One region of the Bradyrhizobium sp. CW1 genome, then DNA from elsewhere that is predicted to be linked to it. Evidence: predicted binding sites of a transcription regulator. Region 1 holds the regulator's gene; each other region holds the start of a gene.

Region 1 (7,179 bases):
AGCGCCGACGGTTGCAGGCTGCATGAGCGAGGGCGTACCGCCGCCGAGAAAGATCGAGGTGACTTCGCGTCCGGGCGCGCGCTCGGCGGTCGCAGCGATTTCGCGCGCGAATGCTGACGCAAACCGCGGCTCGTTGATCGGGGCGTGGCGAACGTGGCTGTTGAAGTCGCAATAGGGGCACTTCGACAGGCAGAACGGCCAGTGCACGTAGACGCCGAAGGCTTCCTTAGCGCGGCTCAAGGCAGATCTCCGCCAGTTTCACGAAGGCGCGGGCACGATGCGACAGGCCGAGACCGAGCGGCGGCAGGCCGTGCTTCTCGATGCTCTCCATCTCGCCGAAGGTGCGGCTATGGCCGTCGGGCAAAAACATCGGGTCGTAGCCGAAGCCGGCGGTGCCGCGCGGCGGCCACACCAGCGTGCCGTCGACGCGCCCCTCGACCTCTTCGAGATGATCGTCGGGCCATGCAACGCAGAGCGCGGAAACGAAGTGCGCCTTGCGTTTGGCCGGCGTGGTCGCGCCGCGCTCCTGCAACAGACGCTCGATCTGCGCCATCGCTGCGGCAAAATCCTTGTTCGGGCCGGCCCAGCGCGCCGAGTAGATGCCGGGCGCGCCGTCGAGCGCGTCGACCACGATGCCGGAATCATCGGCGAAAGACGGCAGCTTCGTTGCCTGCGCCGCCGCGATCGCCTTGATCGCGGCATTGCTGCGGAAATCGTTTCCGGTTTCTTCCGGCTCGGGAAGGCCGAGCTCGCCGGCCGACACTGCTTCGATGCCGTAAGGCGCGAGTAGCTCCTTCATCTCGGCGAGCTTGCCGGGATTATGGGTCGCGATAACCAGCTTTCCGGTGATTCGGCGGTGCATCGGGCTATTGACTACGCTACCGCCAGTTTCTGCAAGTCCACGAGACGCGCGACGCCCTTGCGCGCCAGCGCCATCAACGCCAGGAACTCGGCTTCCGTGAATGGCTCGCGTTCCGCGGTGCCCTGGACCTCGATGATGCGGCCATCGCCGGTCATGACGAAATTGGCGTCGGTGTCGGCTTCGGAGTCCTCGGCATAGTCGAGGTCGAGCACGGGCGTGCCCTTGTAGATGCCGCAGGAGATCGCGGCGACGTTGTCGCGCAACACATTGGCCTTGACCATGTTGCGCGCCTTCATCCAGCTGACGCAATCGGCGAGCGCGACCCAGGCACCGGTGATCGAGGCGGTGCGGGTGCCGCCGTCGGCCTGGAGCACGTCGCAATCGACCGTGATCTGGCGCTCACCGAGCGCTTCGAGATTGATGATGGTGCGAAGCGAGCGGCCGATCAGGCGCTGGATTTCGACGGTGCGGCCGCTCTGCTTTCCGGCGGAGGCCTCGCGGCGGGTGCGTTCCGAGGTCGCGCGCGGCAGCATGCCGTATTCGGCGGTGACCCAGCCGCGGCCCTGGCCCTTCAGCCATGGCGGCAGGCGGTCTTCCAGCGTGGCGGTGACCAGCACGTGAGTGTCGCCGAATTTCACCAGGCACGAGCCTTCCGCATATTTGACCACGCCGCGCTCCAGCGTCACGGGGCGCAATTCGTCGGGCGCACGGCGGCTTGGCCGCATGGGAAATCCTCCAAAACTCTCAAAAAAGTGCTGTTGGCGGTGCTTGTAGGGGGGGTGAGGGTGGGCGGCAAGGGGGAAGATCGAGGCCTTCTTCACCCCCGATTTCCAATCCGCCAACGCCACGCTTGTCAGAAGCATCCGGGATAGACAAATTACCTGTGTCTTAGAGGAGTTACCGTCTGTGGCCCATCACGATCCGATCCATCTGATCGCGCCGCGCGCGGGCCTCGCCCAGCTCAACGAGCGTTCCCGCGACATCTTTCGTCAAATCGTCGAAAGCTATCTCGCGACCGGGGAGCCGGTGGGCTCGCGCAATATTTCGCGCCTGATTGCCATGCCGCTTTCGCCGGCCTCGGTCCGCAACGTCATGGCCGATCTGGAACAGCTTGGCCTAATCTACGCCCCGCACACCTCCGCCGGCCGATTGCCGACGGAACTTGGCCTGCGGTTCTTCGTCGATGCCCTGATGCAGGTCGGCGACCTCAATGACAGTGAACGGCAGGCGATCCAGAGCCAGTTGACCTCCGTCGGCCACGCGCAATCGGTGGAGGCTGCGCTCGAGGAGGCATTGACGCGGCTCTCCGGCCTGACCCGCGCCGCCGCCGTCGTGCTGACGCCGAAATCCAATGCGCGGCTGAAACATATCGAATTCGTCCGCTTGGAACCGGAAAAGGCATTGGTGATCCTGGTCGGCGAGGACGGGCAGGTCGAAAATCGCGTGTTGACGCTGCCGCCGGGAGTTCCATCCTCGGCGTTGACCGAAGCCGGCAACTTCCTCAATGCCCGCATTCGGGGCCGGACCCTGGCCGAGGCGCGGCTGGAGCTCGAGACCGCGCTCGGAGAGGCGCGCACCGAGCTCGATCAGCTGACGCACAAGGTGATCTCGGCCGGCATCGCCAGCTGGTCCGGCGGCGAGAACGAGGATCGTCAGCTCATCGTCCGCGGCCACGCCAATCTGCTCGAGGATTTGCATGCGCTGGAGGATCTCGAGCGCGTTCGCCTGCTGTTCGACGATCTCGAGACCAAGCGCGGCGTGATCGACCTGCTCGGCCGGGCCGAAACCGCGGAAGGCGTGCGGATCTTCATCGGCAGTGAGAACAAGCTGTTCTCGCTGTCGGGTTCGTCCACCATCATCTCGCCCTATCGGGACGCCGCCGGCCATATCGTCGGCGTTTTGGGCGTGATCGGGCCGACGCGGCTGAATTATGCCCGCGTGATCCCCACCGTGGACTACGCTGCCCGCATCGTCAGCCGGCTCTTGGGGGGCTGACCGGCGGCCGGGCCGATCACGGGCGCTTGATTTTCGCCGCCCGAAGCACGATATCCGGGCCAGAAACCCCCTGAGACGAATGCGAAAAGAGAGCCGATGACCGATCGAGACCGGCAACCCGAAGACACGAGTGCTGCGGCCGGCGAGCCCGTGGTGTCAAAACCCTACATCATGCCCGACGATCCCGAGCCCGGCTCCGTCGAGCTTCTGCAGAAGGAAGTCGCCGAGGCGCGCGACCGCATGCTGCGGACGCTGGCCGAAATGGAGAATTTGCGCAAGCGGACCACCAAGGAGGTCGCGGATGCCCGCCTCTACGGCATCACCGGCTTTGCCCGCGACGTGCTCGACATCGCCGACAACCTGCAGCGCGCGCTCGATGCCGTTCCGGCCGAAGCCCGTGCGGCGGCCGATGCAGGCCTCGCCTCGCTGATCGAGGGCGTCGAGCTGACTGAGCGCTCGCTGCTCAGCGCGCTGGAAAAACACGGCGTGAAGAAGTTCGACCCCTCGGGCCAGAAGTTCGACCCGAACTTCCAGCAGGCGATGTTCGAGGTGCCCGATGCGTCGGTGCCCGCAGGCACGGTCGTGCAGGTCATGCAGGCCGGCTACACCATCGGCGAGCGCGTGCTGCGTCCCGCCTTGGTCGGTGTCGCCAAGGGCGGCGCCAAGGTTGCGCCCGCTGCCAACAGCAACGAGCCGAACGGCGCGGCCAACTAAGTCGATCCTCATGGCGAGGAGGCGCGTCAGCGCCGTCTCGAACCATGCAGGCCGCGCTGCTGCAGCGCGGCCTTCATCCTTCGAGACGCGCGCGAAGAAGCGCGCTCCTCAGGCTGAGGGTCTTGCAGTTTTTTGACCGGGCCTACGCGCTCGCCGCGATATCCGCGGACTGAATCCGCTTCACGCCGGCCTTTGCCATGTCGGCCCAGGCTTTTGCCAGCGAACCCTGATTGTCGATGCCGCGGCAGGCGTCTTCCACCACATAGACCTCGAAGCCCGCCTTGCGCGCGTCGAGCGCGGTCCAGGCGACGCAGAAATCCGTCGCCAGCCCCGCGACGAAGACGCGCTTGATCTTGCGCGCCTTCAGATAGCCGGCGAGACCGGTCGAGGTCTTGCCGTCGGCTTCGAGGAAGGCCGAATAGCTGTCGACGTCCTTGTGAAAACCCTTGCGGATGATGAGCTCGGCGTGCGGGATCGCAAGGTCTTTCGACAGCGCGGCGCCGTCGGTGCCCTGCACGCAATGGTCGGGCCACAGCACCTGCTTGCCGTAGGGAAGATCGACGGTCTCGAACGGCTTCTTGCCGGCGTGGACTGACGCGAAGGAAATATGGCCTTGCGTGTGCCAGTCCTGCGTCATCACCACGTTCGAAAATGCTTTCGAGATCTTGTTGATGACGGGCACCACCTGCTCGCCTTCCTTCACGGCGAGGCTGCCGCCGGGCAGGAAGCAATTCTGCACGTCGATCACGAGCAGCGCGGATGCATCGTCCGGCTTGATCGATGCCGCTGCCAGAATTGCGGTTGGCGCGAGCGCCACGAGCGCGCTCGTCCCGAGCGCCGCCAAGACTTGTCGCCGATCCAGCATCATTCGCCTCCCTCCAGGATGAACTCAACGGAGGGGGAGCCTAGTTCCGTTCGTATACGAACAGAAGCCCGAAAATGCAGCCGGCTTTGGTGAGTGGTTGGGCTTGAGCCGCGGGTTCGGTGCACCTCTCCCGCTTGCGGATGCTGCTAGCCCTTCGGCTGGATGCCGTCGCGGACCGCGCGGAAGCGGGTGAAGGCGGCCGGCCATTGCTCGCGCGGGGCGCTGGCGATGATGCGCAGCGAGGCGCCGCCGCTGCTGAAGCGGATCCACTGCACCACGGTCACCGGCGTCTTGTCCTTGCCGCTGACGCCGTCGATCCGGGTCTCGAAACCCTGCTGGCCGCTGATGCGGATCGGCTCGGACATGGTGACGCGCGACTCGCGCACGCCGGGAATCTGGAGCGCCGCCTCTTGGGCGAAGCGGGCGCGGTCGTCGGCGGCTTGCGGTGTGGCGCCAATCACGCCGAGGATGATAAACGGCTTCGATTCATAGCCGGAGCTCTCGTCGCCGTCGGCCAGGATGATACTCGAGCCCGGCGCCAGCGTGCGGACGTCCTTGAAGTCGGCGAGATCGGTGATCTTGAACGGCATCAGTGCGATCTGCTCTTCGGCCGAGACCTGCTTCCGGGTGACGACGCTCGCGAACATCTGCCGCACCGCCTCGTCGGTGTAGATCTTGATCGCATTCTCCGGAATCTGCACCGCGACGTAGCCGGAGAAGCCGGCGCCCGGCACGATCATCGAATAGCGCCGCACTGGCGTCTCGCCCGCCTTGCCGCTCTCCGTGGTGAAATAGGCCACGCCCGCGGGCGTCTCGATCTTGTCCTGCTTGACGCCGTTGGTGCCGGCCGGGTTGGAGTTGAAGGCGCTCACGACCTCGCCATAGGCGGCCGGCGGCAGCTCCGTGATCAGCACCTTGACGTTGCCGTCCTCGCTCTCGAAGCCGGGAAAGGTCTTGGCCGTGCTGAGGCCGACCAATGGCACCATGCCGAGGCGCAAGCCGGGTGGGAAAACGGCGTCGGCGGCCAGAGCCGGAAGCGTAGAGGCGACGAGGAGGGCGAGCGCGGCGAGGGGGCGGATCAGCTTCATGGGCACTCTGATTGGTTCACATTGAGGCCGTTCGATGGTGGCCAGCCGGCCGCTTTGTCGCGCGAGGCAGCCCGAGGACGAGCCCGGCCGGCTGCCCGCCTTTTAACGGTTTTGGTCTGGCCGCAACAGGGCGGGGCGGGATGCGGTAGCGGATGCCGGCCAATCGCGGACCTGTTAATAATTCCTCACCCGCAAGGGCGGTGCAGCCCGGATATGTTCTTCCAAAACCCAATGTTTTCACGGCCGAAACTTGCGTTCGGTCCTTGCAGGCACCTCCCCCCCTCCTATATGACCCCCAACCATCGCAATATCGCGAATGTTTGATCTTAGGGGGTTTCGGTTCGGGTGCCTTCTGGGCCCAGCCAGCCTGCCGCAAAAACAAGGATACAGGACCATGGGAAAGGTCATCGGGATCGACCTCGGCACCACGAATTCGTGCGTCGCCGTAATGGATGGCAAGAACGCCAAAGTCATCGAGAATTCCGAAGGCATGCGCACGACGCCTTCGATCGTCGCCGTGACGGACGACGGTGAGCGCCTCGTCGGCCAGCCGGCCAAGCGCCAGGCCGTCACCAATCCCGAGCGCACGTTCTTCGCAGTGAAGCGCCTGATCGGCCGCCGCTACGACGACCCGATGGTCGAGAAGGACAAGAAGCTCGTTCCGTACAAGATCGTGAAGGCTTCCAACGGCGACGCCTGGGTCGAGGCCGACGGCCAGACCTACTCGCCCTCGCAGGTCTCGGCGTTCATCCTGCAGAAGATGAAGGAGACCGCGGAAGCCCATCTCGGCCAGAAGGTCGACCAGGCCGTCATCACCGTGCCCGCCTACTTCAACGACGCCCAGCGCCAGGCGACCAAGGACGCCGGCAAGATCGCGGGCCTTGAAGTGCTGCGCATCATCAACGAGCCGACCGCGGCCGCGCTCGCCTACGGCCTCGACAAGACCAAGGCCGGCACGATCGCCGTGTACGATCTCGGCGGCGGCACGTTCGATATCTCGATTCTCGAAATCGGCGACGGCGTGTTCGAGGTGAAGTCGACCAACGGCGACACCTTCCTCGGCGGCGAAGACTTCGACATGCGCCTGGTCGGCTATCTCGCCGACGAATTCCAGAAGGAGCAGGGCATCAACCTGCGCAACGACAAGCTCGCGTTGCAGCGCCTAAAGGAAGCCGCCGAAAAGGCCAAGATCGAGCTGTCGTCGACGACGCAGACCGAGATCAACCTGCCCTTCATCACCGCGGACCAGACCGGCCCGAAGCATCTGACGATGAAGCTCACCCGCGCCAAGTTCGAGGCGCTGGTCGATGACCTCGTTCAGAAGACCGTCGAGCCCTGCCGCAAGGCGCTGAAGGATGCCGGCCTCACCGCCGCCGAGATCGGCGAAGTGGTGCTGGTCGGCGGCATGTCGCGCATGCCGAAGGTCCAGGAAGTCGTGAAGCAGCTGTTCGGCAAGGAGCCGCACAAGGGCGTCAACCCAGACGAAGTCGTGGCGATCGGCGCCGCGATCCAGGCCGGCGTGCTTCAGGGCGACGTCAAGGACGTGCTGCTGCTCGACGTGACCCCGCTGTCGCTGGGCATCGAGACTCTGGGCGGCGTGTTCACCCGCATCATCGACCGCAACACCACGATCCCGACCAAGAAGAGCCAGGTGT
Region 2 (7,179 bases), 3.2 Mb from region 1:
CGTCTTGCGGACGGCCATTTCGGTCGCAATCGCGTCCCGCACGGCCGGTCGCGCCTGCATGCGCGCGAGATAGGCCGACAACGATGGCCATTGCGCGACGTCGATTCCCGCGGGACGGAGCAACAGCAAAGCCCAGGTGAGATGGGCATCCGCGACGGTGAAGCTGTCGCCGACGAGGAATTCGCGGTCCGTCAGATGCGCGGCAGGCATCGATAATGTCTGCGCTATTCTTGCACGCGGCTTGGCGAGCGAGGCCTCGTCCTTGTACCAGAAGGTTGGAAACAGGAACGCCTTGTGGATCTCGGCCCCGACGAAACTGAGCCATTCCTGGAGCCGATACCGGTCGGGATTTCCGAAGGCGGGTGCAAGGCCCGCCTGCGGCTTTAGGTCGGCGATGTATTGCAGCACCGCGGCGCTTTCGGTCAGCCGTTCGCCATTCTCCAGCACCAGGACCGGCACCGCGCCCTTTGGGGAAACGCCGAGGAAATCGCTGCCGTCGTCCACGACCTGCTTGGTCTGGAGATGGACCGGATGATAGCGGGCCTCGATGCCCGCTTCCATCAGCGCGATGCGGCTCGCAAGCGAGCAGGCCATCGGTGAGAAATAGAGTTGCAGCATCGCCTACGCTCCTTCAGGTCAACGTCTCGGTTTGTGCGATGATCGCAAACCGGTCCGACAATTCGGCCAGGGCGACCTCGTGGATGATTCTTGCGGAGAGCGCTCCGCCGCGGCCGTCGGGAAGATCGCGTGTGGCGCAGGCATCGGCTGCGATCGTCGTGCGCAGGCCGAGGTCGAGCGCGGCGCGGGTGGTCGAGCTGTGCACATATGGGTCATGAAACCGGCCAGCACGATGTTCGTGCGTCCGGTTGCGGCCAGCCGGACTTGCAGGTCGGTGCCGGCAAAAGCGTTCGGCAGCGCTTTTTCGATCACGGCTTCGCTGGCGAGCGGCGCCACGTTCCTGACGATCGCGCCGCGCGCGGCCTCGCGGTCGAACAGGCTGCCGGCACGTCCCTTGTGCGCGATATGGAAGATCGCAGCGCCGCTCGCCCTCGCGCGGGCGAGCAGGCGCGCGGCGGCGGCGATTGCGGGCTCCGCGTCCGGCAAGGCGAGCGGCCCGGCGCAATATTCGTTCTGGATGTCGATTAGCACGAGGCAGGAATCGGCGAGCCTGGGCGGAGTGAGATCGGCGCCGGACAATTCAAGCAGGGTTTTTGGGGCGGTCATGCGGGTCGGGCCTTCCTAAGGCATATCGGATGGCGCCACAGTAGCGCGGCGGCGGCCTGCCAATGTGCAGGACTATTGCAGCATATGGCTGCAAATTTGCAGGAGCCCGTCGTGCCTGCTAGGCTCATCGCCATGAACTGGGACGATCTGCGCATCATCGCCGCGGTCAGGGACGAGGGCACCTATGCCGGCGCCAGCGCGCGGCTGCGCATCGACGAGACCACCGTCGGCCGCAGGCTCGCGCGTATCCAGCGCGATCTCGGCGTGCCGCTGTTCGATGCGGTGGACGGCCAGCGCCGGCCGACGCGGAGTTGCGAGGCGGTGCTGGCGCATGTCGAGGCGATGGCCGCACATGCCGCCGAGATCGGTCGCGTCGGCGAGAGTCTTGCAGGCCCGGTGGGACGCCTGCGTATCGCCTCCACCAACACGGTTGCCGAGGAGGTTCTGTCGCCGCGCGCGAGCGACTTCCTGCGCGCCAATTCCGGCCTGACGCTGCAATTCCTCACCTCGAGCGAGAACGTCAAGTTCTCGCGCTGGGAAGCCGATCTCGCTATCCGGCTGCGCAAGCCCGACAAGGGCGACTTCGCGATCTCCAGGCTCGGTGACGTCAAGCTCTATTATTTTGAGCCTGTCACGACTGAAGGCGAGCCGGTGCTGTGCGCCTATCCGGACGAACTCGGTGCCATTCCCGAGATGCAATTCCTGCGTATGAAGCAAGCCCACGCGCGCTGCGTTACCGACAACGTTCGCGTCATCCGTAACCTGATCCGCGCGCATCAGGCCGCCGGCGTGTTGCCGGAGCACGTCTGCGCGGACTTACTCGGCGATCGCCGCCTGCGCGCCACGCTGCTGCCTGGGCGCCGCGACGTCTGGCTGCTGGTGCAGAACCATCTCAAGCGCGATCCGGCGACGCGGCTCACCATCGAATGGATCCGCCGCTGCTTCAGCGATCTCGCGCGCGGTTGATTGCGACCCGTGAACGCGATCCGCGCGCGGCGCGACCAAGTTATGGGATTGCGTACGCGCGAGGGTTGCGTAATCTCGCGACGACTACGGGCTTGATCAGGGCAGGCGCATGACCACTCTTCAGGAAACCATCCACCCGCAGGCCAAAGCGCGGGAATGGAAGGCGATCGTCATCCTGATCCTCCTGATTCCGGTGCTGTGGTCGCCGCCGTTCCTGTTTCGCATCTTCCTGTTTCAGCCGTTCAACATCCCGTCCGGCTCGATGACGCCGACGCTGGTCGTCGGCGACTACGTCTTTGCTGCAAAATATGCCTATGGCTATGGCCGTTATTCGTTTCCCTTCGCGCCGTCGTGGATCTCCGGGCGTTTCCGGGCCACCGATCCCGAGTATGGTGACGTCGTCGTGTTCCGGACGCCAAAGGACACCGCGGTCGACTATGTCAAGCGCGTGGTCGGGCTGCCCGGTGATCGCATCCAGATGCGGCAGGGCCAACTCATCCTCAATGACCGCCCGGTGACGCGCGTCGCTCTGAAGCAGGCATTCGCCGGCTCCACCTGCGGCGTGGATGACGGTGCGAAGGCCAAGCGCTGGCGCGAGACGCTGCCGAACGGCGCGTCCTACGTGACGCAGGACTGTGTCGACAACGGCTACTACGACAACACCGACGTCTACACCGTGCCGCCGGGCCATTTCTTCGTGCTCGGCGACAATCGCGACAACTCGAGTGACAGCCGCGTGATGTCGTCGATCGGATTCGTGCCGATGGACAATCTGGTCGGCAAGGTGACGCGGATATTCTGGTCGCTCGACCAGCACGGCGAACCGCACATGGAGCGGCTGGGGAAGGTGTGGTGAAGCCCCACTGTCATTCCGGGCTCCGCGCTGCGCGCCGCTCCGGGATAGGACCACCGAAGAAAAACAAAACCCCGGCATCGCTGCCGGGGTTTCGCATTTTGTCGTTTGCCAGGATGGCTGGATCAGAAATCCATGCCGCCCATGCCGCCGCCCGGGGGCATCGCGGGGCCGGAGCCGCCCTTCTTGGGCAGCTCGGCGACCATGGCTTCCGTCGTGATTAAGAGCGCCGCAACCGAGGCTGCGTTCTGGATCGCGGTACGGACCACCTTGGTCGGGTCGATGATGCCCTTCTTGACGAGGTCGACATATTCGCCGGTCTGGGAGTCGAAGCCGTAGGCGTACGACTTGTTCTCGAGGACCTTGCCGACGATCACCGAGCCGTCTTCGCCGGCGTTGATCGCGATCTGGCGAGCGGGCGCGGAGAGCGCCTTGCGCACGATCTCGACGCCGGTCTTCTGGTCGTCGTTCTTGGTGCGCAGGCCCTTGAGCTGCTCGGAGGCACGGAGCAGGGCGACGCCGCCGCCCGGGACGATGCCTTCTTCCACAGCCGCGCGGGTCGCATGCATCGCGTCATCAACGCGATCCTTGCGCTCCTTCACCTCGACCTCTGTCGCGCCGCCGACGCGGATCACCGCGACGCCGCCTGCGAGCTTGGCAAGACGCTCCTGGAGCTTCTCACGGTCGTAGTCCGAGGTGGTTTCCTCGATCTGCGCCTTGATCTGCGACACGCGCGCTTCGATGTCGGCCTTCTTGCCGGCGCCGTTGACGATCGTGGTGTTCTCCTTGTCGATCATCACCTTCTTGGCGCGACCGAGCATGTTGAGCGTGACGTTCTCGAGCTTGATGCCGAGATCTTCCGAGATCGCCTGGCCACCGGTCAGGATCGCGATGTCCTGCAGCATGGCCTTGCGGCGATCGCCGAAGCCCGGAGCCTTGACGGCCGCGACCTTCAGGCCGCCACGGAGACGGTTCACGACCAGGGTGGCAAGCGCTTCGCCTTCGACGTCCTCGGCGACGATGACCAGCGGCTTGCCGGTCTGCACCACGGCCTCGAGCAGCGGCAGCAGCTCGTTCAGCGAGGAGAGCTTCTTCTCGTTGATGAGGATGTAGGCGTCGTCCATCTCAACGCGCATCTTGTCGGCGTTGGTGACGAAGTAGGGCGAGATGTAGCCGCGGTCGAACTGCATGCCCTCGACGACGTCGAGCTCGGTCTCGAGCGACTTGGCTTCCTCGACGGTGATGACACCCTCGTTGCCGACCTTCTTCATGGCGTCGGCGAGGAACTTGCCGATCTCCGCGTCGCCGTTGGCCGAGATGGTGCCGACCTGGGCGATCTCGTCGTTCGAGGTCACCTTCTTGGAGTTCTTGACGAGGTCCGCAACGACGGCTTCGACCGCGAGATCGATACCGCGCTTCAGATCCATCGGGTTCATGCCGGCGGCAACCGACTTGGCGCCTTCGCGCACGATCGCCTGGGCCAGCACGGTCGCGGTGGTGGTGCCGTCGCCGGCCGCGTCAGCGGACTTGGAGGCGACTTCGCGCACCATCTGCGCGCCCATGTTCTCGAACTTGTCCTCGAGCTCGATCTCCTTGGCGACGGTGACGCCGTCCTTGGTGATGCGGGGAGCGCCGAACGACTTGTCGAGCACGACGTTGCGGCCCTTCGGACCGAGCGTGACCTTCACCGCGTTGGCGAGAATGTCGACGCCGCGAAGCATCTTGTCGCGCGCATCGACCGAGAATTTGACTTCTTTAGCTGCCATCTGGATTTTTTCCTTAGGTGTTTAACTGGATAAGAGAGGGGCTCTTAGGCCGCCTTCTTCTTGGAAGCGGGGACGTCGAGGACGCCCATGATGTCGCTTTCCTTCATGATCAGCAGGTCGACGTTGTCGATCTTGACCTCGGTGCCGGACCACTTACCGAACAGCACGCGGTCGCCGACCTTCAGGTCGATCGGGATCAGCTTGCCAGCTTCGTCGCGGCCACCCGGGCCGACGGCGACGATCTCGCCCTGCGAGGGCTTTTCCTTCGCCGTGTCGGGAATGATGATGCCGCCAGCGGTCTTCTCTTCTGCGTCGATGCGCTTGACCACGACGCGGTCGTGAAGCGGACGGAAATTCATGCAGTTCTCCTAAGCTTTTGCACGATTTGGGAATTTTGAGTTGTTAGCAGTCTGCGCCGGCGAGTGCCAGCGCAGGCACAACTGAGATAAGGCAGGATTTTGGCGGGAGCAAGGGCTTGTAGCAGAAAAATAGCACTCGGAGGCGCCGCCTGCCAAAATCTCTTTCCATCGTTAATCGCGCTCGGCGCAGTATTAGCACGGAGCTAGCTCTGCTGCTAACGCATTGAATTTCAACAGCTTGTTAAACTTTTGGGCTTGAGATGGATTGTCAGTTTGCGTCACATTTCTCTTATGTGAGCGCATCAGCAGCGGGTGGCTCTTAAGGCGCACCGGAAAGCCACCCCTTGAATGCGCTCCTGCAAAGGAGGTTGGCATGGGCTTGCGGAGTGGAGCCGTTTCGGACGATTTCCGGAAACAGCTGCTGGGTTACGGAATGACGACGGCGCAGATTCTCTACCGGATGCCGGATCATCCCTCGCTGCTCCAGACTTACGTCTGGCAGGACTACGACATGTTTCCGAAATTTCCGGCGCTGAAGGATTTTCTGGCGTTCTGGCAGGAAAAGCTCGACGGACCGCTTCACTCGGTGACAGTGGCGCATTCCAAGCTGATCAAGCCGGCCGAGTTGCGCGCGGTGGACGGCGTATTCCGGCTGCATTGAAGGGCGGAGCTGTAGGGTGGGTTAGCGTCAGTGTAACCCCCCATGCCTCAACGCTTGCGCAAAGAAGTGGTGGGTACGTTAGCGCTAACCTACCCTGCGATTTCGCATTCTGTGCTAGCCTCTCCCCATAACAACAGGGGAGGCCGCCCATGGCCAAGAAAGCAAAATCGCGCAGCGCATCGCAAGCCGCGGTGAAGAAGCGTAGCGGGGCCAAACCCGCAGCACGATCCACGGCGCGCACGGCGGTGAAGGCAAAAGCCCCCACGACAACGGCAAAGTCATCCGCCAAGAAACCGGCGCGGCCCAAGCAGCGCATTGCGATCAGCCATCACCGCGAGGAAGACTTCAAAGCCGACGGTCTGCGTACCTACGCGAAATATCGCGACCTCGGCATCGCCGCCGCCAGCCACGGCCTCGCGCAGGCGCACGTGATCCGGCTGCAAGGCCCCTGCAATCCGGACGAAGTGTCGAAGCTGCACTTTCACGACGTCGAATTCCAGATGGTCTACGTGCTCAAGGGCTGGGTGAAGACCTATATGGACGGAGAGGGCGAGACGCTGATGAAAGAAGGTAGCGCCTGGACCCAGCCGCCGAAGATCAAGCACATGATCCTGGACTATTCGGACGACGTCGAGCTGCTGGAGGTGATCCTGCCGGCGGAGTTCAGGACCGTGGAGTTTAAGGCGTAGGCGAGGCGGAGATCAGCCGCCGTCGTTGCAATAGCGTTTCCACATCGCGCGATAGGCATCGTCCACCGCTTGCACGTATGAGATTGGGTTGCCGGCGGCGGCAGCCCTGATCTGTCCGGGCAGTTCGCCGCGCAACTTATCGAGCTCGCCGATCTGCAACCCACGGCTCGCTGCGATTTCGACATAGGCCTCATCGCTGTCCGCGACCCACTCCGGCAGGCCCAGCGCGGTGAGGATGGAGCCGGCAGCACGGCTCGGCAGGCTGTGACCGAGCTTCGCCACCACCGGCACGCCCATCTGCAAGGCTTCCCACGTGCTGACGCCGCCATTCTGCGGGAATGGGTCGAGGCCAATATCGACGCGATTGAACGTTGCCAGATGTTCGTCTCGCGACGTGGCTCCGAGCAGATCGACGCGTTCGGCCGGCAACCGGCAAGCGGCAAACCGCGCCAGCAGATTGTCGCGGACCAGCTGAGCGTCCAGTGCAGTATCCTTGATCAGCAGTCGCGAACCCGGCACCCGCTCGAGAATCCTAGACCAGACTTCCACCGCCTCGTTCGAAATCTTGCTGATGCGGTTGAAGACACCGAATGTGATGAAGCCGTTCGCGAGCGCCGGCGTCGGCGCCCGCGCAATCCCGGGTGGCAGCGGCGCCAGCGTC
Region 3 (7,179 bases), 1.3 Mb from region 1:
TCAAGCGCGTGTCGAAAGGCGAATCGCGCCATGCTCGAGACCTTTGATTATGCACGCTTGTTGACCTTGGCACCCTGTCAGCATCGGACCACCAGAGACTCGGGAAATCACGGCCGTCGTTGCCAGCCGGTAAGACCAACCTCTCCCTGGGTCGCCGCCTCGATTTCGCAGGTCGGTGAGTAGCGAACTACCATTGGTGGCGGCTCTTAATGAACAATCAAGAGACGTTGCCCTGACGGTTTTGACGAAAGCCGAGAGCCTGTGCTTGATTCCGTGAAGCCAGTTCTTGTTCTCACCCGAGGAACCTGCGCAGGTGATTGGGTATGTGCGCCTAAGGGTGCGTTGCGCTTGCAAATAATTATGGTCGATCCCGCGGAGTGCGAGTCACTTCGTGCAATGCCTGCGAATTGCGAGAACGACCTGCCGTTTCGGCGGGCTCGTCACTGACCCTCCGCATGATGACGCGCCGTGCTGACATGTGCTCGCGCTCGCTGCACCAAGCCGCGGCAAATTCTCCGCGCGAGAGCCTTCCTTGAGCACGTGCCGTTGCAAGCCAGGCGCGCCATAATGCTTCTAGCGCGATTACGGACCGATCTGTGAAACGCCAGCGCAGGGCACCTCTGTTCCATCGGCGAGAAGCGTAAAGCGCATCACAATACTTGAAGCTAACACCACATTGTCAGGTTTGAGCCAACGGGCGCGACCGGCGACTGGAGGAGCTCCATTTTTCAGGCGGCACCCTGCTTGCTTCGTTTGGACTGGCGGGCACGGTCCACGCATGTCCGCTGTCGAGACCGAATGTACCTCTTCTGTCTGCTTCCGGCCCAGCTCGCTCGCGTGAGCCGGGCGGCCCACCCAGTCCAGGATCACTCCCGGCTCCTTGCCGCCGTGTTGCTCTCGCTGACGTGTCTGTCCTCCACGGCGGTTCTCCAGAAGTCGGCCCCTGCGGCCCTTCCTTTGGCTCCAGGAAATCGAAGAGCCGCGCGCACTGGCTTGGGCCCGCGCCGAGAATGACAAGACGCTCGGCGTGCTCCAATCAGATCCGTGCAATCGCCGCTTCTTTGAGGAGGCGCTCAGCATGCTTCAGGCCAAAGACCGGATTTGGTATGTTTCGTTGGAACGGGGGGATCGCAGCAATATCAGGACAAGAATCACATGCGCGGCATCTGGGCGCGTACCAGGCTTGACAGCTAGCGCGGCCAGGACCCGCACCTACTTTCTGGTACGTCCGAAGAACGCGAGGTTCGGAGCGGAGATCCGAACTCTTTACAATGGTTATGGCGGAGTCCTCGCCACCCTCCTGCCATCCTTTGCCGGAGCGACGGGCCGGCTCTGGCCCGAGCAGGGCAGTGCATATGTCGTCGCGAACCTGCGGGGCGGCGGCAAGTTTGGGCCGCGCTGGCACGAGGCGGCCCAGGCGGCAACGAAGCGGCGGGCATGGATGATTTCATCGCCTTTGCGGAGGACTTAATCCGTCGGAAAGTCACCTCTCCGCGCCGATGGGCGTGGTCGGCGGCAGCGACGGAGGTCTGCTGGTGGGCACCGCGATTACTCAGCGCCGGGACCGCTTCAACGCAGCGATCGTGCAGGTGGCGCTGTTCGACATGTTTCGGTTCACCAAGTTCGCGCAGGCTCCTCCTACATCGGCGAATACGGCGATCCCGCCATCCCGAGCAGCGCGGCTGGATCGAGACCAACTCACCCTGTCAGAAGCGTGTCCTGGGCAAGACCTACCCGGTCCCGTTCATTCTCACTTCCAACAAGGACGATCGCGTGCATCCGGCCCACGGCCGCAAGGCAGCCGCCAGGCTTGCGGCGCTCGGCCAGCCCCATTACTGCTATGAAAATATCGATGGCGGGCATAGCGCGGCCGCCAATCTCATGGGATACGCGCGCCGGCTGGCACCCGAATAGACCTATGCATCCAGGCGGCTTGTGGATTGAGTGCGGTTGACGAGTGAGTTCGTTAAGGTCGCCAGTGCAAATAGCGGGAGCGCATAGCGCGAGATCAGAACAACGAACTGAAAAAGCCGCGAGCAAAAAAATGACCCCCGGCATTTTTCTGCCGGGGATCGCATTTTGAGAGAGTTGGATCAGAAGTCCATGCCGCCCATGCCGCCCATGCCGCCCATGCCGCCGCCCGGAGGCATCGCCGGACCGGCGCCGCCCTTCTTGGGCAGCTCGGCGACCATGGCTTCCGTGGTGATCAGCAGAGCCGCAACCGAGGCTGCGTTCTGAATCGCGGTGCGGACCACCTTGGTCGGGTCGATGATGCCCTTGCTGACCAGGTTGCCATACTCGCCCGTCTGCGAGTCGAAGCCGTAGGCGTATTGCTCCTTCTCCAGGACCTTGCCGACGATCACCGAGCCGTCTTCACCGGCGTTGATCGCGATCTGGCGGGCGGGCGCGGAGAGCGCCTTGCGCACGATCTCGACGCCGGTCTTCTGGTCGTCGTTCTTGGTGCGCAGGCCCTTGAGCTGCTCGGAGGCACGGAGCAGGGCGACGCCGCCGCCCGGGACAATGCCTTCTTCCACAGCCGCGCGGGTCGCATGCATCGCGTCATCAACGCGATCCTTGCGCTCCTTCACCTCGACCTCCGTCGCGCCGCCGACGCGGATCACCGCGACGCCGCCTGCGAGCTTGGCAAGACGCTCCTGGAGCTTCTCACGGTCGTAGTCCGAGGTGGTTTCCTCGATCTGCGCCTTGATCTGAGCCACGCGCGCTTCGATGTCGGCCTTCTTGCCGGCGCCGTTGACGATCGTGGTGTTCTCCTTGTCGATCATCACCTTCTTGGCGCGACCGAGCATGTTGAGCGTGACGTTCTCGAGCTTGATGCCGAGATCTTCCGAGATCGCCTGGCCACCGGTCAGGATTGCGATGTCCTGCAGCATGGCCTTGCGGCGATCGCCGAAGCCCGGAGCCTTGACGGCCGCGACCTTCAGGCCGCCACGCAGACGGTTCACGACCAGGGTGGCAAGCGCTTCGCCTTCGACGTCCTCGGCGACGATGACCAGCGGCTTGCCGGTCTGCACCACGGCCTCGAGCAGCGGCAGCAACTCGTTCAGCGAGGAGAGCTTCTTCTCGTTGATGAGGATGTAGGCGTCGTCCATCTCAACGCGCATCTTGTCGGCGTTGGTGACGAAGTAGGGCGAGATGTAGCCGCGGTCGAACTGCATGCCCTCGACGACGTCGAGCTCGGTCTCGAGCGACTTGGCTTCCTCGACGGTGATGACACCCTCGTTGCCGACCTTCTTCATGGCGTCGGCGAGGAACTTGCCGATCTCCGCGTCACCGTTGGCCGAGATGGTGCCGACCTGGGCGATCTCGTCGTTCGAGGTGACCTTCTTGGAGTTCTTGACCAGGTCCGCAACGACGGCTTCGACCGCGAGGTCGATACCGCGCTTCAGGTCCATCGGGTTCATGCCGGCGGCAACCGACTTGGCGCCTTCACGAACGATCGCAGCCGCGAGCACGGTTGCGGTGGTGGTGCCGTCGCCGGCCGCATCGGCGGACTTGGAGGCGACTTCGCGCACCATCTGCGCGCCCATGTTCTCGAACTTGTCCTCGAGCTCGATCTCCTTGGCGACGGTGACGCCGTCCTTGGTGATGCGGGGAGCGCCGAACGACTTGTCGAGCACGACGTTGCGGCCCTTCGGACCGAGCGTGACCTTCACCGCGTTGTTGAGAATTTCGACGCCGCGCAACATGCGGTCGCGGGCGTCTACGCCGAACTTGACTTCTTTGGCTGACATGTGGGTCTTCCTGAATGTTTTACTTGGTCTCACCCTTTACGACGCCCAGCAGGGCTCCTCAGGATGAGCGGTGCGAGCGATGGTTTAGGCGGCCTTCTTCTTGGCGGACGCGTCCGTGAGAACGCCCAGGATGTCGCTCTCTTTCATGATCAGCAGGTCGACGTTGTCGATCTTGACCTCGGTGCCGGACCACTTGCCGAACAGGACGCGGTCGCCGACCAGGACGTCGATCGGGATCAGCTTGCCGCTCTCGTCGCGGCCGCCGGGGCCGACGGCGATGACTTCACCTTGCGAAGGCTTTTCCTTGGCAGTGTCCGGAATGATGATGCCGCCAGCGGTCTTTTCTTCTGCGTCAATGCGCTTGACCACGACGCGGTCGTGAAGCGGACGGAATTCCATGCAGATCTCCTAAGCATTTACTTCAGTTGAAGATTTCCCGATTGCTAGCAATCGTGGCCCGCGAGTGCCAACGCAGGCGCAGCTGAAATAGGACCGATTTTTTGGGGAACAAGTGTTTGTAGCAGGAAAAATCCGCTGGGCGGCGGATCTCTGTGGGGGCTGCCCCAGATCACTTTCTCCGCTTGCCGCCGAGCACCCGACCTTCTTCTGAGTGAGTCGTGCGGCTCTGCGTCTCAACCCAATCTCGCCTAACAGTTCAATTCCTCTGCCCTAAATTCGAGCTGGTAAAGGACCGCCGATCTGGTGCGGGCTCAAATGCGAATCGTCGGCTGACTTCGTTCTAAGATCGGGATGCGTTTAGAACCTGACGCAGAGGTCGCGAATTGGGGTATCGCTCCGCTTGATCCATGATCCGATACTCAGTACGTCGAGGCGAGGCAACACTGGCTGCGCGAGCTAGCGCAGGAATGTGCTCAGATCGTTCGGCACCGCTTCCAGTTTCAGATCACCTTTGCGCGCCGAAGTCGCTGCTGGACGGCTCGCCCGTGCTCCAGACAGCGAGCGCGCCGATGTCCCCGGCTTGCGCGAAAGGCCTCTGCCAGCATCGCGACAGGTCTATATGCGCGAACAGCTCGCCGAACTGTCCCGCGACCATGACCTGGCAACCGTAGAACTAAATGCTGAAGCGATGGGCGAGCTGCGAAGACGCCGGTGGCGGCGTGCTGATCAATACCGGAGCCAGCGTAGGTGTGGATCTCGACAGGAACAAGAGCTGGCACGAAATCTCCGCCCGGTCGCCCCTGGTGCGCTTGTCGGCGCCTGGTGAACAGCAGGCTGTAAGCCACCCCGTACCGGCGCGCGAGGCCGCAGACCGTCTCGCAAGCCTGCAAATGGCGAACCTGCTCGTCGCAGCTCCGTCGCCAACGACGTTCGGCGCCCTATCGCTACGTGACCTCAAAGCTAAACTTCAAACTACACAAGACGGCCGCCGCCGGGCGCCGCCGGAGGGATACGGACTCCGAAACTAGTCAGGTGAATCTAAGTTCGCCCCAGGTCCGCCAGGCCTTGTAGCAGAGCCGTCTGGTCTGCGGACTTGGTCGGCGTGATGTGGACATGATAATGCGGCCCTAACGACGTAATCGGGCGGCTCTTATACCTGCGGTCACGACAAGCGCTCTCCTTCAACAAGCCCTAGCGCTCATTTGCCTGCCTTGTGCTTCGAGCGCGTCTTTAGCTTTGGAGCTTGATAGGATTCATCTTGGACATCGTACACATACTGTGGCGCCTCGGATTACATGCGACACAGCCGCATTGTCCGAAAATTTCACACGATAAGCTATCTGAGGGGCTTGAATCGCACCCTACGTCAAGATGTAAGGTGTCGAAATGGGCGGTGACAGACTTCGGCACCCGAAGCCCGTCCCAACGAGCAACATACAGTGCGAATGTCCCAAATCCGAGGCTCACGCAAGGCGAGCCCGGTCATCGACGAGTGCCGTGAAGCTCCCTGTGTCTGGGTCACAGCAACGCGCGTCCGGCAGATGCGTTTGGCTCACCGTCGGATCGTAAGACGCCGCTCACACGTAAGTAGAGCGGCTGATTTGCCTGTGAGCGACGCGAGATGGTGGCCCTCAAACCTGCATCTCAATGCTAGAAGGAAGCTGATGCTTCGTGGCAAGTGCGAACGGCTACGTGGTGCGGTACCGGAAGTTGAAGCGTTCTCCCGTTCCCGGCAATGGGAGTGGGAAGCCGTTCAACATCAACTCTCCGACTGTGAACGCCAGCGGTACTTCGAAGCGATTTAGCAGGTATGCCGGGCGTCGGTCCGAACCGCGGTTCATGTTGGGGCTATCATGTGAGACGCGAGTGAGGCTGGCATTCTGGTTGAATACTATCGCGAGCTAGCGAGGGTTCGTAGCATTCGAGCGTCGCCATCACTATGACGGCGCATGACCCACTTTGGCCGGATGCCCGGGTCGAGTGCTTTGAAAGAGGCGCGCGTCGCGCCACGGATCCACAACGGTGAAAAAGCGGCTGATCACAAAACAGAACCGGCTTGGCCGAGCGCGGTATTTCCTGCCCAGGTCATTTTTATCTATCCAATGAATGACGCGGGTTACTCCCGGGAAGAGCCGGGTGCGGGAAAGCCGGCTCCCGGGTCTGTGAGGGCAAAGCCAAATGGCCGAGCTACTCGACCGCGATCGTCAGACTAGGGTACGTGACTGGCGGCATGGACGCGGTCAGCCGCGGCACAAAGCCATCTTGGTGCCCGCCGCGTGCTGCCCACACTGTTGCGCCACAAAACCAGAAACCCACGCATTCCGAAGAATTCCCCAGCAATTCCATCGCAATTTGAAACGGCTGACACCTGATGGGCTTGCTCTAAGCTCGCCGCGAAAATGCCGCCGCGTTCAATGCAGGCTGTTAGGCTTGCAAGTCGAAAAGATAGGCCCACTCAGTCGCCAATCGATATTCCTTGTATTTCGAGTAAGTCTGCGAACCGGGTGGTCACGCTTGAAAAATGCACCGCGTGCGTATGATGTCCTTGTGGCGGTAAGACGTGGCCCCGCTACGATGCCGATCTCACGATGCCAGCCCATACACCGGTAAATTCCGGCATAGGGGAGCCGTGGCTCCTGGCTCATGATCCTGGTTAAGTGGCTCGCTGTTAGACTCGCGCAGATAATGCCCGTTCTTATAGATCGCGATTCGTCATCTCTCAGTCGGCTAGCTTTAACTTTGCCTGTAGCCATCGGTTCGGGCGCAGAGTTGATCTGAGAAGCTAGCTGAGCCCGCCTTCTGCGAGCGTGCTTGTTTATCTTTCGACAGCGCTCCCGGCAGATTGCCGCTGGTGCGGAGGAGCCCGCGCCATCGCGAGTGTACTTAGAGCTATGGACGCGATCGTATCGTGCGTGTTTTCGTTGCCCGTGCAGCGTTAATGCGCCGAGTGCCTGTTGGCGCTGGAAAACATCGATTCGTTGCACGAGCAGAGTCGTGTGGACGCTGAAGCGGAATGATCTTTCCCGAT

The links. The regulator HrcA, encoded in region 1, represses chaperone genes, less so after heat shock. The targets are predictions, from matches to a motif close to GTTAGCACTCNCNNNNNGNGAGTGCTAAC.
Region 2: a site for HrcA is predicted at 5,211-5,239, ahead of IVB54_RS15060 (co-chaperone GroES). Genes of this name have one in related genera too.
Region 3: a site for HrcA is predicted at 4,195-4,223, ahead of IVB54_RS33310 (co-chaperone GroES). Genes of this name have one in related genera too.

What each region holds. Positions count from the first base shown of each region.
Region 1 covers NZ_CP064684.1:8,235,634-8,242,812, reverse strand. Annotated here, with positions in the region: gene hemW (radical SAM family heme chaperone HemW) at 1-240, opposite strand, end outside; gene rdgB (RdgB/HAM1 family non-canonical purine NTP pyrophosphatase) at 227-862, opposite strand; gene rph (ribonuclease PH) at 874-1,587, opposite strand; gene hrcA (heat-inducible transcriptional repressor HrcA) at 1,769-2,857, shown strand; gene grpE (nucleotide exchange factor GrpE) at 2,954-3,571, shown strand; gene pncA (bifunctional nicotinamidase/pyrazinamidase) at 3,714-4,436, opposite strand; gene IVB54_RS39285 (hypothetical protein) at 4,583-5,524, opposite strand; gene dnaK (molecular chaperone DnaK) at 5,919-7,179, shown strand, end outside.
Region 2 covers NZ_CP064684.1:3,103,573-3,110,751, forward strand. Annotated here, with positions in the region: gene IVB54_RS15035 (glutathione binding-like protein) at 1-618, opposite strand, end outside; partial or broken gene IVB54_RS15040 (cysteine hydrolase family protein) at 632-1,224, opposite strand; gene IVB54_RS15045 (LysR family transcriptional regulator) at 1,357-2,190, shown strand; gene lepB (signal peptidase I) at 2,300-3,046, shown strand; gene groL (chaperonin GroEL) at 3,169-4,809, opposite strand; gene IVB54_RS15060 (co-chaperone GroES) at 4,854-5,168, opposite strand; gene IVB54_RS15065 (usg protein) at 5,542-5,829, shown strand; gene IVB54_RS15070 (cupin domain-containing protein) at 5,979-6,518, shown strand; gene IVB54_RS15075 (tetratricopeptide repeat protein) at 6,531-7,179, opposite strand, start outside.
Region 3 covers NZ_CP064684.1:6,932,282-6,939,460, reverse strand. Annotated here, with positions in the region: gene IVB54_RS33320 (prolyl oligopeptidase family serine peptidase) at 1,500-1,844, shown strand; gene groL (chaperonin GroEL) at 2,094-3,752, opposite strand; gene IVB54_RS33310 (co-chaperone GroES) at 3,837-4,151, opposite strand.